Regions from separate parts of the Halomonas sp. PAMB 3232 genome, predicted to be linked through region 2. Evidence: riboswitches for the same ligand, from Rfam matches in the RefSeq annotation. Region 2 holds a riboswitch; the other holds the start of a gene.
What was found. Region 2 has a riboswitch for thiamine pyrophosphate ahead of tenA (thiaminase II). Riboswitches for the same ligand answer to the same signal wherever they lie in the genome.

Region 1: linked by a shared signal. The riboswitch ahead of thiM (hydroxyethylthiazole kinase) and the one ahead of tenA (thiaminase II) in region 2 are both predicted to bind thiamine pyrophosphate.

The regions. Positions count from the first base shown of each region.
Region 1 covers NZ_CP134865.1:3,456,783-3,464,251, reverse strand. Annotated here, with positions in the region: gene RN346_RS15875 (LysR substrate-binding domain-containing protein) at 1-739, opposite strand, end outside; gene thiE (thiamine phosphate synthase) at 736-1,347, opposite strand; gene thiM (hydroxyethylthiazole kinase) at 1,344-2,171, opposite strand; TPP riboswitch at 2,195-2,285, opposite strand; gene RN346_RS15860 (DUF2237 family protein) at 2,354-2,728, opposite strand; gene gloA (lactoylglutathione lyase) at 2,894-3,427, shown strand; gene RN346_RS15850 (DUF6164 family protein) at 3,429-3,797, shown strand; gene RN346_RS15845 (cupin domain-containing protein) at 3,801-4,466, opposite strand; gene ampC (class C beta-lactamase) at 4,551-5,708, opposite strand; gene RN346_RS15835 (metal ABC transporter solute-binding protein, Zn/Mn family) at 5,857-6,990, opposite strand; gene RN346_RS15830 (metal ABC transporter permease) at 7,042-7,469, opposite strand, start outside.
Region 2 covers NZ_CP134865.1:2,709,797-2,717,265, forward strand. Annotated here, with positions in the region: gene RN346_RS12450 (LysR family transcriptional regulator) at 1-696, shown strand, start outside; TPP riboswitch at 828-976, shown strand; gene tenA (thiaminase II) at 1,063-1,731, shown strand; gene thiC (phosphomethylpyrimidine synthase ThiC) at 1,769-3,649, shown strand; gene RN346_RS12465 (glycoside hydrolase family 2 TIM barrel-domain containing protein) at 3,909-6,950, shown strand; gene RN346_RS12470 (hypothetical protein) at 7,207-7,469, shown strand, end outside.

The sequences.
Region 1 (7,469 bases), 750 kb from region 2:
GAATGCTCTCGGTGACCAGAAAGCTTGGCTGCTGAGCGATACCGAGCCCGGCCTCTGCCATGTGGGTCAGGACGTCGCCATTGTTGCTTTCAAGCGGGCCCTGCGGGGTCAGCGTGGTCGCGTTACCCAGCACCCAGTCGGCGCTGGCCTGGCCGCTGCGGTATCGAAGGCAGCGGTGGTCGGCCAGCGCCGCTAGCGTAGTGGGCGTACCCATCCTTGCAAGATAGTCCGGCGAGGCGCAAAACAGCATCCGACACCGGGTGAGGCGCCGCGCGATCAGGCTGGAGTCCGCCAGCTGGCCGATACGGATCGCCACGTCATACCCCTCTTCGATGAGATCCACCCGGCGGTCGTTGAGATCCAGACGCACCTCGAGTTCGGGATGCTCGGTCATGAACTCCGCCACCAGCGGTGCCAGGTAGCGCACGCCGAAGCTCATCGGCGCGTTGATGCGCATTTCACCGCGTACCGCCTGGGTGGTGCTGCCCACGTCGCTGGCCGCGTCATCCAGCGCGCGCAGTATCGATTGGGCGTGGGCCAGGTAGCGCTCGCCTTCCGGCGTCAGGTGAATGCGGCGCGTGGTACGCTGCAAAAGTCGCGCGCCCAGCGTCTCTTCCAGCGCCATCACCTGGCGCGATAGCCTGGTACGGGAAAGATCCAGCGCTTCGGCGGCGCGGGTGTAGCTGCCAAGCTCCGCCACCTTCACAAAGGCGCTGATATGCTCGAGCTGATGCTTCACCGCTTGAACGCCTGCGCGGCACGGCAAGGGTCCGGTGTGCCGCAAATCGCGGAGATCACTGCCAGCCCGTTGGCGCCGGCGGCGAGCACGTCGTCAGCGTGTTCCGCCTTGAGCCCGCCGATCGCCACCGTTGGCAAGCGGCTGGCGCGGGCAAGCTCGGCCAAGCCCTTCAGGCCCAGCGGCGCGGCGTGATCGCTCTTGCTGGCGGTGGCAAACACGGGGCCGAGGCCAAAGTAGCTGAGCGCCTCGCGCGGCGCGCGCGCAAGCTCTGCGAGGGTGTTGATCGAAAGCCCGATGATCGCATCATCACCCAGCGCCTGGCGCGCCTCAAGCGCGGCGGCGTCGCTTTGGCCGACGTGCAGGCCGTCGGCGCCGCTTTCGAGCGCCACGGTGAGTCGATCATTGATGATCAACGGCACGCCGGTGCCGGTGAGCAGCGCCTTCAGGCGTTTGGCCTCGTCGACCATGGCGGCGTCACTGGCGTGCTTGTCGCGAAGCTGCACCACGCTCACTCCGCCGCGCACCGCGGCCTCGACGGTACGCTCGAGCCCGTAGTCGCGGCAAAGCACGGCGTCGGTCACCAGATAAAGCGAAAGATCGAGCGTCATGGTTGATCTCCTTCGCGGCCCTTGGACGTCACGCACGTCGATCCCGCCTGGGAGAGCGCCGCTGGCGTGAGCCGGTAGAGCGCATCGATCAGCTCGACCTGAAAGCTGCCCGGCCCCCGAGCGCGCTCGCCGGCGTCACGCCCGGCCTCGGCGAAGGCGGCCAGAGCCGCCGTGCTCGCCTCGAGCGCGGCGCTTGGGCTGGCCGCCACAAAGCCCGCCACGATGGCGCTAAGCCCGCAGCCAAGGGTGGTAACGCGCGGCATCAGGGCGTGTCCGCCATCGATATGAAGATGGCGCGTACCGTCGGTGACGACATCGCGCTCGCCGGTCATGGCGACCACGCAGCGCTGACGTTTGGCGAGCGCCATGGCGGCTGCCTCAACGTCGTGGGTCGTGGGGGCGGCGTCCACGCCGCGTCCCTGGCGTTCGAGCCCGGCAAGCGCCAATACTTCCGAGGCGTTGGCGCGAATCACCGTGGGCTCGAGTGCCAGTAACTGCTCGCAAAGCTCACGGCGGTAGGCGGTCGCGCCCACCGCCACCGGGTCCAGCACCCAAGGGATCGAGCGGCGTCTCGCCACGTCGGCGCAGGCCAGCATCGCTTTGGCCCAGCTCGGTGATATGGTGCCGATATTGATCGACAGCGCCCCGGCAAGTTCGGTGAACGCCGGCGCCTCTTCGATCGCGTGAAGCATCGCCGGCGACGCGCCGACGGCCAGCACCAGGTTCGCGCTGGAGTTCATGGCGACGAAATTGGTCATGCAGTGAACGAGCGGGGTGCTTTCGCGAAGCGCGCCAAGGTAGTGGCCAAGCGGGGGTAGGGTCATGACGTCCTCCCGGCGAGAGAGGTGGTGCGAACACCACGACTCCCTACGCCGGTACTATCCGGTTCAGGTTCAAAGGGTGCATCTCAGCCCAAACGGGCGCCCCTGTCGTGAGTGCTACTATCCGGATACGGCGGCGGCTTGTAAAGCCGTCGAGACTGATCCATCGAGCCTGGTCAAATCGACTAGTGTACCGCGTCCATGGCGTGCTGCTGGAGCGTGACCAGGGGAATGATATCGAGGGTTTTCTGGTTGGTGCCGGACAGAATCACCGGCGGCGCCAGGCCTACTTCCGACGCTTCCAGCCAGCGCTTGGCGCACAGACACCAGCGATCACCGGGGGCGAGCCCTGGAAAGCCGAACTCCGGGCGCGGCGTGACCAGGTCGTTACCCTGGGCCTGGGAAAAAGCGAGAAACTCTTCGGTGACGATGGCGCACACGGAGTGCACACCGGCATCGTCAGGGCCGACACGGCAAAAACCGTCGCGATAGAAACCGGTTTTAGGGCTGTGGCAGCAGGGCGTTAAAGGCTCACCTAAAACATTACGGTCACGAGACATGATGCCTCCGGAAGCCGGGGCTGGAATTAGTGGGCCACCGACCTCATTGTTAAGGTTGGATGTGGTTGATAGGGGTAAATGCGCGTCATACCTGTATCAAGTAGAGTACATCCTTGTACACGGCCTCGGTTTCGTCAAAGTTTATCGGCCTTAAAGGAGCATTTCATGAGTTTTCAAGGTGAGCAGCATCCCGGCGTGGTCGCCGCCCCGGCCAACACCCAGGGGTTTCGTTTGAATCACACCATGCTGCGCGTCAAGGACCCGGAAACGGCGCTGGCGTTTTACTCTCGCGTATTCGGCATGCGCGTGTTGCGCCGACTCGATTTCGAGGAGATGCAGTTTTCGCTCTATTTTCTCGCCAACGTCGAGCAGGGCGAGCCAATCCCGGAAGATACGCGCGAGCGCACTGCCTGGACCTTCGCGCAAAAGGGGCTTCTTGAGCTGACCCACAACTGGGGCACCGAGGAGCAGACGGATTTCGCCTACCACGACGGCAACGCCGAGCCCCAGGGCTTTGGCCATATCTGCTTTAGCGTGCCGGATCTCAACGCCGCCCAGGCCTGGTTCGACGTGTGTGAGGTGACCTTCGTCAAGCGCGCCGATCAGGGCAAAATGAAGGACGTGATCTTCGTCAAGGACCCGGACGGCTACTGGATCGAGGTGATCCAGGCCGACCTCATGGCCGGTATGGGCGACTAGGGTGGCGCACCTGCTGTTTCGCCTGCGCCACGTGACCGATGAAGAGGCGCTGGAAGTGCGAAGGCTGCTGGATGAGCGCGGCTTCGACGTTTATGAGACCCAGGCCGGCTTTTTCCGCCTTGGGGTCGATGCAATTTGGCTGCGCGACTCGAGCCAGCGCGAGGCCGCCGAGGCGGCGCTGGCCGAGTATCAGCAAGCGCGCCGGCAGCGCGAGCGCGCGGCGTTCGAGCAGGCCCGCGCTCGGGGCGAGGCGCCCACGCTCTGGCGGCGCTTTCTGGCCCACCCCATCCAGGTGGTGCTGACCATCGTCGCGGTGCTGCTGGTCGCGCTGCTGACCTTGCTGCCGTTTCTCGGGCTCAACGCGCTTTGAGCATTACGCCGCAGAGAGATGCCCGCGCTTGAGATAGAGCCGAACGCCGCGGGCGCCGGCCTCGAGCGTGGGCAGAGCGCCATAGGGGTAGCGACACCAGCTGCCCGTCGGGTACTCGGTCTCCCCGTCCCAAAGCGTCCCTTCCAGCACGAAAATCTCGAGCCCCTTGCTGAGCTGTGGGTAGCGGGCGACGACGCCCGCGCCCCACTTCTCCAGGCTTACGCGCTCCTGGCCATGGGTGTGCAGCATCTTGTAGGCCACGCCTTCGCGCTGGTCCGGCTGCCAGGGCAAGCGGTGGGCGGGCACCGCGATCTTGAGCGTATCGGTGTGCTCGAACTGGTGGAGCTTGACCAGAATCAGCGCGCCCTCTTCGCCGATTTGCGGCGCGTGGTCGGTACCGATCGGGTTGCGCAGGTAGCTGCCCGCCGGGTAGCGGCCGTGCTCGTCACCGAACACGCCCTCGAGTACCAGAATCTCCTCGCCGCCGCCGTGCACGTGGCGCTCGAACTGACTATGAGGCGCGTAGCGCACCAGACTCGTGGCCCGGGCGACCTCGTCGCCGATACGATCCAGCATCATGCGCTGTACCCCGGCGCTGGGGGAGTCGACCCACTCATACTCGCCGGGCGTCACGCTGGCAAACCGGGAAAAATCGGCGTTCAGGTGCATGGTTCCACTCATGTTCACTGGTAGGAGACGCCAAGTCTCCGCATCCGGCGGCCAAAATGCAACGCCGAAGCGCCAGCGCGTGGTTTACGGCGCCTCATTAAGCCGTTCGATCAGTGTGTAAGCGGCTTCGATACGTGCCTGAGTGGGGTAGTTACGGTTAGCCAGCAGCACCACGGCGATCCCCGCCTCGGGCACCAGTGCCACGTAGTTACCAAACCCGTTGGTTGCCCCGGTCTTGTTGAAAAATGCCGGGCTCTCGGCGGAGAGCACGGTCTCTTCCCGTTTCACCGGGTTCGCTTCGAGTACGACGTCCAGCGCGTTGCCCGCTTTTAACGCGTCAAGCGTCGTCGGATAGGCGTAGCGCTCCCAGCCAAGCCCCTGGGTCATTGCCCCCAGACTGACGTACCCTTCGCGAGTGGTGGCAAGCGCTTGCTGGAGCGCAGGCGCAAGCGCGCTGCTGTCCAGGTGCGCCTCCACAAAGCGCAGCACGTCGCTGGCGGTGGCCTTGAGCCCGTAGGCCTGGGCGTCCAGCACGCCAGGGCTGACCCGACGCGGCGTGTCGTCCGCCGAATAGCCCCAGGCGTAGTGTGCCCGCTCGCTTTCGGGCACATCGTAAAAGCTGTGTTCGAGTGCCAGCGGGGTAAAAACGTGATCGTTCATCGCCGCCTCGAACGTGTCGCCCAGGCGGCGGGCGACGACGACCCCCAGCAGGCCGATACTCGGGTTGGAGTAGAGGCGGTGAGTGCCCGGCGCGAAGGTCGGGGTCCATTGCCGGAAGTAGTCGAGCACGGCCGGCTCCTCGACCGTTTCCGGAACCTGAAGCGGCAGTCCGCCGGCGGTGTAGGTGGCAAGCTCAAGCAGGGTGACATCATCGAAGGCACTGCCCTCGAGCGTGGTCAGGTGGCGGCTGACCGGATCGGCCAGTGCCAGCGCGCCGCTGGCCTCGGCGTAGGCGGCCAGCAGACCGGTGTAGAGCTTGCTGAGCGAACCCAGTTCGAACAGCGTCTGCGCATCCACCGCCACGCCCGCCTCGCGATCGGCCAGGCCGTAGTCGAACAGGTAGCGCTCGCCGTTGACGTGAATGGCGACCGCCATGCCGGGAATGCGGTGCTCGGCCATCAGGGGCACGATGGTTTCATCCACCAGTGCATTCATGTGCGGTTCCGGCATCGCGTGGGCCGCGCTCGTGAGCAGTAGCGCAGTGCCAAGCAGAGTAGGCGTGAAATAGATGTTTAGGCGCATAAATGACATCCTTTTGAGGCGAGGCGGCTACCGCAGCGCCGAGCGCTTTAGTATGCGGCGCCTGAAAAACCATCGCCAGACAAAATCTTGAGCAACAAAAAGCGCCCGCAAGGGGCGCTCGGTAGACCGTCAGACGCTCGGCCGTTCGTCAGTGGCTGTGCTCATGGTCATGCTCATGAGCATGGTCGTGGCTGTGCTCATGCGCCTGCTCGGCGTTGCCCGCGTGAGCCAGGGCGTCGTGCAGCAGCTCGGCGTTGTGGCGCATCATGCCCAGATACGTACTGGCCGGGCCGTCGCTTGAGAGGGCGTCGGCGTAGAGCGTGCCCTTGATCTCAAGGCCGGTCTCTTCAGCGAGCTGCTCGATCACCGAGGGGTTGGTCATGTTCTCGTGAAACAGTGCCTGCACGTTTTCGTCGTTGATCACATCGACCAGGCCCGCCATGCTGGCGCCGCTCGGCTCGACTTCCGTCGACAGCCCGTAAGGCGACAAAAAGCGCACGCCGTAGGCGTTGGCGAAGTAGCCGAAAGAGTCGTGGCCGGTGATCACGGTGGCGGAACTCGGCACGTCCTCGAGCAGCGCACGAAGCTCACCGTCGAGCTCGGCCATCTCTTCCAGATAGCGTTCGGCGTTGGCGCGGTAGTCATCGGCGTTCGCCTCGTCGGCGTCGATCAGGCCATCACGAATGTTGGTGATATAGACCTCGGCCTGGGCCATGTCCTGCCACGCGTGCGGGTCCTGGTCGCCGTGCGCATGGTCATGCTCGTCGTGGCTGTGATCGTCAGCGTCGTCGCTGCCGTGGTCATGCTCGTGACTGGGATCGTGGGCCTCATCGCTGTCGTGGGCGTGTTCGTGGCTGTGGTCGTGGGCCTCGCCGCTGTCGTGGGCGTGATCATGCTCATGCGCGTGTCCATGATCATGGCCGTGATCGTGCGGGTGGTAGTCCAGCGCTTCGATACCGTCGGTGGCGGTGACCAGCCGGCCCTGGTAGTCGCTGGCGTCCAGCAGGCGGTCCATCCAGCCTTCAAGCAGCAGGCCGTTGAACACGACCAGATCCGCCTCGGCAAGTGCCCGGGCGTCGCCCGGGCGCGGCGAGTAAACGTGGGTGTCACCGTCGGGGCCGACCAGCGAGCTGACCTCGACGTGCTCACCGCCGACGTTTTCGACCATGTCGGCCAGAATGGAGAAGCTCGTGACCACCTGAACGCGCTCGGCGGCCATGGCGGCGGGCAGGGCCAGCAGCGTGGATACGCCGACCACTAGCGGGGTAAAACGTAACGACATAACGACTCCTGATACGTGGTTAATGAGCGGCTGCTGCCGGGCGCCTGTGCGCTAGGGCAGCTCGGACGCCGCCTCGAGCGGCGCCGTTTTACGCCGCAGCCTGGCCGCCAGGCTGTGATAGCGGCCAAACAGTGCCGAGAAAAAGTACGCTGAGCCTGCCAGCAAAATGATGCTCGGCCCCGACGGAATATCCAGGTGGTAAGAGAGCAAGAGCCCACCGGTGCTGGCGAGCATGGCCAGCACCACCGCGATGCCCATCAGCCCTTCCAGGCGCTTGCTCCAAAAGCGCGCGGCGGTGGCGGGCAGCATCATCAGGCCCACTGCCATCAGCGTGCCCAGCGTTTGGAAACCCGCGGTGAGGTTGAGCACCAAAAGCCCCAAAAATACGCTGTGCACCCAGCCGTTTCGCCGGCTTTGGCCGCGCAGAAACAGTGGGTCCAGACACTCGACCACCAGCGCGCGGAAAATCCAGGCCAGTG
Region 2 (7,469 bases):
CTTTCGGATCTCATTGGCCAAGGGCACTCCGGCAAACTCACCATCGGCTGCATGCCCGGCCTCTCGCCAACCGTGATACCCCGGACAACCTCGGCTTATCTGGCAGAACACGAAGCTAGCCGGCTGTCGCTGCAAACCTTCAGTACACCCAAAATTGCCGAGTGGGTATCCGAAGGACAGTTTGATCTTGGGGTCATTGAGGCAGAGAGTGATCTTCCGGAATTGAGCATGACCCGGTACCAACTCAGAATGCATTTAGCGGTGCCTACCTCGAGCGAACTCGCCTCTTTTGCCGAGCTTTCTCCCGAGCAACTTTACGGTCAAAACCTGATTACGCTCGATGAGAATCATCAAAGTACCGCCAAGCTTAAACACGTACTCCTTCAAGCCAACGTCCCCTTTCGCCGTGGCCTTGAGGTCCATCTCTTCTCTTCCGCGATTGCGTTAGTCAATGAAGAGCTGGGCGTCGCGCTGGTGGATCCCGTTACCGCTCACGGGTTTCTTAAACGCCGGGATTGCCAAGTCACCATGGTGCCATTTGCGCCCCATATCGACTTGGATATTGCGGTCGTAACGTCACGCTTTCACGCCTTGTCACGTCAGTGCCAAGGGTTTTTGCCTTACTTACACGCGAACCTCACCGCTTGGCAAACGCTTGCACAGTCAGCCTCTCCCTGGAACACAGTGACTCCCTGAACCGCTGAGGCACAGGACCGTAAGGTAAATGGTAGATGCGCTTCAACGTTAGCCAGCCCCCGGCTTATTGATTGTTTGCCTCGTTCACGCCCCTTGCATCCTCCCTGATCGCCCCCTAGACTCCCCCAGACAACTGCTTGACGGGGTGCCGGTGAATCCGGCTGAGATGGCGCAGGGCGAGCTTCAAGCTTCCAAGCGCTGGTCCCGCTGAACCTGATCCGGCTAATGCGCTTATTTGAAAAGCGCGGGTACCGGCGTAGGGATCAAGCGATGGCGCCGGCAATCTCTGTGCATTTCACGCCACACTTCCGCGCCATTTTCTCGATCTTCTCGCCTACCCTTCGGATCTCTACCACCGGAGGATGTATGGGCTACTGCTTCACCGACCTTACCACCGCGTGCCAAAACGACTGGCGCGCTTATATCGAGCACGATTTCGTCCGCCAATTGGGCAACGCCACGCTCCCTGAAGAATCCTTTCGCCACTACCTGAAGCAGGACTACCTGTTTCTGATTCACTTTGCCCGTGCCTACGCGCTGGCGGCCTACAAGAGTCCAACCCTTGCCGACCTGCGCCAGGCTCATGAGGGCATGAAAGCGATCGTGGAGGTGGAGCTTGGGCTGCATATCGGCTTTTGCCGCGAATGGGGCATCTCGGAGGAGGAACTGGCGAAGCTTCCCGAGGCGCGGGCAACGATGGCCTACACCCGCTACGTACTGGATACCGGCAGCCGCGGCGACCTTCTGGACCTTCACGTGGCGCTGGCCCCGTGCCTGGTGGGTTACGGCGAAATTGCCAACTGGCTGAACGCCCAGAGCACTACCGTGCGCGGCGGCGATAACGCGTATGACGCCTGGATCGCCATGTACGAAGGCGAGGAGTTTCAGGCGGCGATGCGCGCGGAGCTTGAGTGGCTGAATACGCGCTTGGCCGATGTCACCCCGGCGCGCTTTGAAGCGCTTACGAAGATATTTCGCGACGCCACGCGCCTGGAAATTGATTTCTGGCAGATGGGTCTGGATTTGGCCGATTGATACGCCTTTATAAAAACCATAACGAGAGAGTCTGATCATGAGCCGCACTCAACACTTCCTGGCTGAAACCGCCCAGGTCGACGCCGCCGCTATCGCCCCGCTGCCCGCTTCGAACAAGGTGTACATCGAAGGCTCGCGCCCGGATATCCGCGTGCCGTTTCGCGAAATCACCCTGTCGCCGACCACCACCAGCGGCGCGGATGAGCAAAACCCGCCGCTGCTGGTCTACGACACCTCCGGCCCCTACACCGACCCCGCTGCGCAGATCGATCTGCGCCAGGGGATTCCTGAGCTGCGCCGGGCGTGGATCGAGGAGCGCGGCGATACCGAATTTCTCGAGGGTTTAACCTCAGAGTACGGCAAGCGCCGCGCCAACGACCCCATGCTTGCCCAGCTGCGGTTTGATCTCAAGCGCACGCCACGCCGGGCGGAAGCAGGCAAGAACGTGACCCAGCTCCACTATGCCCGCCAAGGGATCGTCACCCCGGAGATGGAGTTTATCGCCATTCGTGAGAATCAGCGCCGCCAGGCGCTTGGAACGGCGGAAGTTGAGCGCATTCTAGGCCACCAGCACCGTGGCCAGAACTTTGGCGCCAGCATACCCGAGGAGATCACCCCCGAATTCGTGCGCGACGAAGTGGCCCGCGGCCGGGCGATCATCCCCAACAATATCAACCACCCGGAAAGCGAGCCGATGATCATCGGGCGCAACTTCCTGGTGAAGATCAACGGCAACCTGGGCAACTCGGCGGTAACCTCTTCTATTGAGGAGGAAGTCGACAAGATGACCTGGGGCATCCGCTGGGGCGCGGATACCATCATGGATCTCTCCACCGGGCAGAACATTCACGAAACCCGCGAGTGGATACTGCGCAACTCGCCGGTGCCCATCGGCACGGTGCCGATCTATCAGGCGCTGGAGAAGGTCAACGGCGTGGCGGAAAACCTCACCTGGGAGGTATTTCGCGACACGCTGATCGAGCAGGCGGAACAGGGCGTGGATTACTTCACCATTCACGCCGGTGTGCTTTTACGCTACGTGCCGCTGACTGCGAATCGGGTTACCGGCATCGTCAGCCGCGGCGGCTCCATCATGGCGAAGTGGTGCCTGTACCACCATCAGGAGAGCTTCCTGTATACCCACTTCGAGGAGATCTGCGAGATCTGCAAGCAGTACGATGTGGCGTTTTCCCTCGGCGACGGCCTGCGCCCGGGCTCGATTGCCGATGCCAACGACGAAGCCCAGATGGCCGAACTAAAAACCCTGGGGGAGCTAACCCATATCGCCTGGAAGCACGATGTGCAGGTGATGATCGAAGGTCCGGGCCACGTGCCCATGCACCTGGTGAAGGAGAACATGGACAAGCAGCTCGAGTACTGCGATGAGGCGCCCTTCTACACCCTCGGGCCGCTGGTCACGGACATCGCGCCGGGCTATGACCATATTACCTCCGGTATAGGCGCTGCCATGATCGGCTGGTTCGGCTGCGCGATGCTCTGCTACGTCACTCCCAAGGAGCACCTGGGCCTGCCCAACAAGGAGGATGTGAAGACGGGCATCATCACCTACAAGATTGCCGCCCACGCGGCGGATCTTGCCAAGGGGCACCCGGCGTCGCAGCGCCGCGACAACGCGCTCTCGAAAGCGCGCTTCGAGTTCCGCTGGGAAGACCAGTTCAACCTGGGATTGGACCCGGACACGGCGCGGGAGTACCACGACGAAACGCTGCCGAAGGATTCAGCGAAGGTGGCGCACTTCTGCTCCATGTGCGGGCCGAAGTTCTGCTCGATGAAGATCAGCCAGGAGGTGCGCGATACCTATAAGGATCGCGATTCGCTTCTTGATGCTCAGCAAGGCATGGAAGAGCAGGCGGAGAAGTTTCGCCAGACAGGCAGCGAGCTTTACCAAGAGGTATAGAGCGTGACGGCGATTTTGCTAATGGACGGGCTCACTCTCCTTTTATGAACAATGGAGTAGTTTCGTCCAAATTATTTGACCAATTTGTGACCGCATGCAACGTTACCAGCGGGTGACGTATCTTTTGCAGAATCAAATCGTTGTAACGATGTGCCCAGGCAAAGAATACGTCGCAGCACGCTAGCAGCCGAACTGCTGAAAAGCATGGCCTTATAACGCTAACAAGAGCTTTCAGCCTTACGTGAACAGGAAAAAAACAATGAGTACCCCACAAATCGGTCGTCTCACGACCTCGCCTCAGCAGGCGGCCTCACGGCCGGTGCTGAGGCAATTGCTTATGACGACCACCCTGGCGCTTGGCGTATCGAGCACCGGTGCGATGGCGCAGACGATCGGCAATCCGGACGCTGCCCGCCACCTGGAGCCGCTGCCGGACTGGCAGTTCACGACCGATGACGTCGATCCCGCCGACGATACAGCGACGGCGACAGGCGATGGCTGGACGCAGGTCAACCTACCCCATACGTGGAACGCGCAGGATGGCAGCGAGGGCGGCGATAATTATTATCGCGGCGACGGCTTCTACCAGACCACGTTCGAGGTCACCGATGATCTGGGCGACCGGCGCGTGTTCGTGCAGGTCGGCGCGGCGAATGAGATCGCCGAGGTCTTCGTCAACGGCACGAGTGTGGGAACCCATGCCGGCGGCTACAGCGCATTCCGGTTCGATGTGACCGATGATCTGGTGCCGGGCGAAAACCGTATCGTGATCCAGGTGAACAACGCCCCACACCGGCTCGCCCCGATCGATGCGGATTTCACGTTTTTCGGTGGGCTCTACCGCGACGTGGCCCTGGTCGAGGTCGCACCGGTCCATGTCGATCTAACCGATTCCGGCGGCCCGGGCGTCTATCTGACGACCCAGGACATCAGCCCGGAGGAGGCTACTGTCGAGGCTCGGATCAAACTGGCCAACGACGGTGCGGATGACGCCACCGTTACCCTGCGTACCCAGGCGCGCGACGATACGGGCACGGTTGTCGCAGAGAGTGAGACCTCCGTCACGCTGGCCGCGGCGCAAAAGCAGGAGCAGGTGCTTGATCTCAAGATCGATCAGCCGCGGCTGTGGCAGGGACGGGCGGATCCTTATCTCTACAGCGTCGTCACCACGGTGACCGACGCCGAAGGAAACGTACTGGACGAGGTGACGGAACCGCTCGGCATCCGAGAGATCAGGATTGACCCGCAGGAAGGCTTCCTGCTGAACGGTGAATCGGTGCCCTTGCGCGGCGTCAGCTATCATCAGGACGTCGAAGACGGCGGATTTGCCGCAACCGAGGAGCAGAAGCGCCGCGATTTCGACATCATGGACGAACTCGGTGCCAATGCCGTCCGCCTGGCGCATTACCAGCACAGCCGCAGCGTCTATGATTTGGCTGACGAATTCGGGATGGTGACCTGGGCGGAGGTTCCGGTGATCAGCGAGGTCGACCTGACCGACGCCTATGCCGAGAACGCCCGGCAGCAGATGCAGGAGCTTGTGCGCCAGAACTACAACCATCCCTCGATCGCGGTCTGGGGTATCTGGAACGAGGTCTCGCTGCAAAGCGACAGTGACGTCTCCTCCTTGCTGACCGAGCTAAACGCGCTGGCCAAGTCCGAAGACCCGTCGCGGCCGACGACCGCCGCCGTTCTGGGGCGTCTTGGCCCCGATGAGGCGGTAATGAACGTCACGGATACCGTCGGCCAAAATCTCTATTTCGGCTGGTATTACGGCAATCCGACCGGCGATCTGGGTGCCTGGCTGGATGAGCTGCATGCGGCTGCGCCCGATCTCCCCATCGGGGTCAGCGAGTACGGCGCGGGTGCCGGCCCTTCGATCCAGTCCGAGACGCCGTTCCAGCAGGACCACACCGAAACCTATCAGGCCAACTACCACGAAGAAGCCTACCTCCAGATGAAGGAGCGGCCCTGGCTCTGGTCCACGTTCGTCTGGGCGATGTTCGATTTCGCCTCCGACGGCCGCGACGAAGGCGAAGCTCCCGGCATCAACGATAAGGGCCTCGTGACGCGCGACCGCGAGACACGCAAGGATGCCTTCTACTGGTATCAGGCCAACTGGAGCGAGGATCCGGTCCTTCATCTCACCGGCAAGCGACTCATCGAACGTCAGCGCGGCAATACCACGGTCAAGGTCTATTCGAATCTGCCGCAGGCCGAGCTTTTCCTGAACGGTGAGTCGATGGGTGTCGTCGAAACCCCTGACAGCCGCCGTCTGACCTGGGACCTCGAGCTGGCCTCTGGCACCAACAGCGTCGAGGTGGTCGCCGAGGTCGATGGTGACACCATGACGGATACGGCAGAGTGGGAACTGGTCACCAACGACGACACGCTGCTGACATCGGGCGTCATCGCCGTCGATGGTATTCAGGACCGCGTACTGAACCTGCCTTACGACACTGTCGTCGACGACATGCAGACCCTGTTCGATCTACCTTTCGGGGCGCACTTCGATTTCGGCGATCGCGCGGGTGACGCGCCGCTGTCCGTCGACGATACCTTTGACGTGGTGGCACAGAATGGGGACCGGCGCACCTACACCATCGACGAAGGCGCGCTCTCCGTCGCGCGACGCGTTCAGGCCAACCGCGAAGGCGTTGGTCGCGGCCTGCCGGACGGCCCGGCGACCTTTGCCGTGGATGGTAAAGCGGACTTCGTGACTGACATGTCGGAAGGCGGTTACTGGCACACCCGCGACGTCCTGCCAATACCCGCCTGGATCAAGGTCGACCTTGGGTCCGAGTACTATGTGGATACCGTCGAGACGAGCTGGTTTGATCCGTCCTCCTCGGTTGAAGGCACGGGGTTGCTGACGTACAAAATCGATACTGCCCCGCAGGAAGAGCGCAGCTTCGCGGTCTTTAACGAAACCTACGAGCCGGTCATCGATACACGCGACACAACGGAAACCGGAAAGACGGAGGACGACATTGACCGGGTTGCGCGCTACGTCCGTGTCACTATCCAAAGCTCCGATTACTACATGATGCGCGGTGGAGAACCGTTCCAGAACAAGGGGCTGACAGAACTGTCCGTTCTTGGCGGGCTGATCCACTCCGACGAGGTGGAGATCGACTATCGCGCCAAAACGATTCAAGCGGGGTCCCGGTCCGTCGAGGAAGTCGCGGCGCAGCTTGAGACCGTGAGTGACGACGACCAGGTCACCGTCGAGGACGGTGCCATCGTGGTCACCGCGGCGGATGGCCTGCGGCGTGAAAGATACGACGTGATCTCGAACTAAGGCCTGAGGCGCCGGATAGGTGCGGCCCTTGCCCTGCCGGGCAAGGGCCGTTTTCGTCAGGTACGGTTTGCCTGTGCCATCAGGCGATGAAAAAGAGAGTCGCTGTGTAGCGCCAGGCGCTACACCAAACGCCCCCGATCGTTAGCGCGGTCGGGGGCGTTTTTTTAATGGCGCATGCCCCTCCCGTACGTTAGGCGGGTTATGCTTTTAAACCGCTACTCCCATGAGCCAATGTGTACACGCCAGTGGATTCGATATGATTAAAAAAACATCGCTGCTTGCCTCTCTCGCGCTGCTGGCTGGCGGCGCCAGCCTCGATGCTCAGGCCGCCGAGACCGATTTGCTCGGCTATATTCCGGCCAACGCCCCCTACTTCATGGCCACGCGGGAAACGCTGGACCAGCAGGAGGTGTTCGCGTTTTATCAGCGCACGATGCTGCTGGGCGACGGGCTCGAGCGGGATCTGGAGGCGCTTCGCGAGCAGAGGCGAAATGAACCCAACGAGCAGGCGCAGGCCTT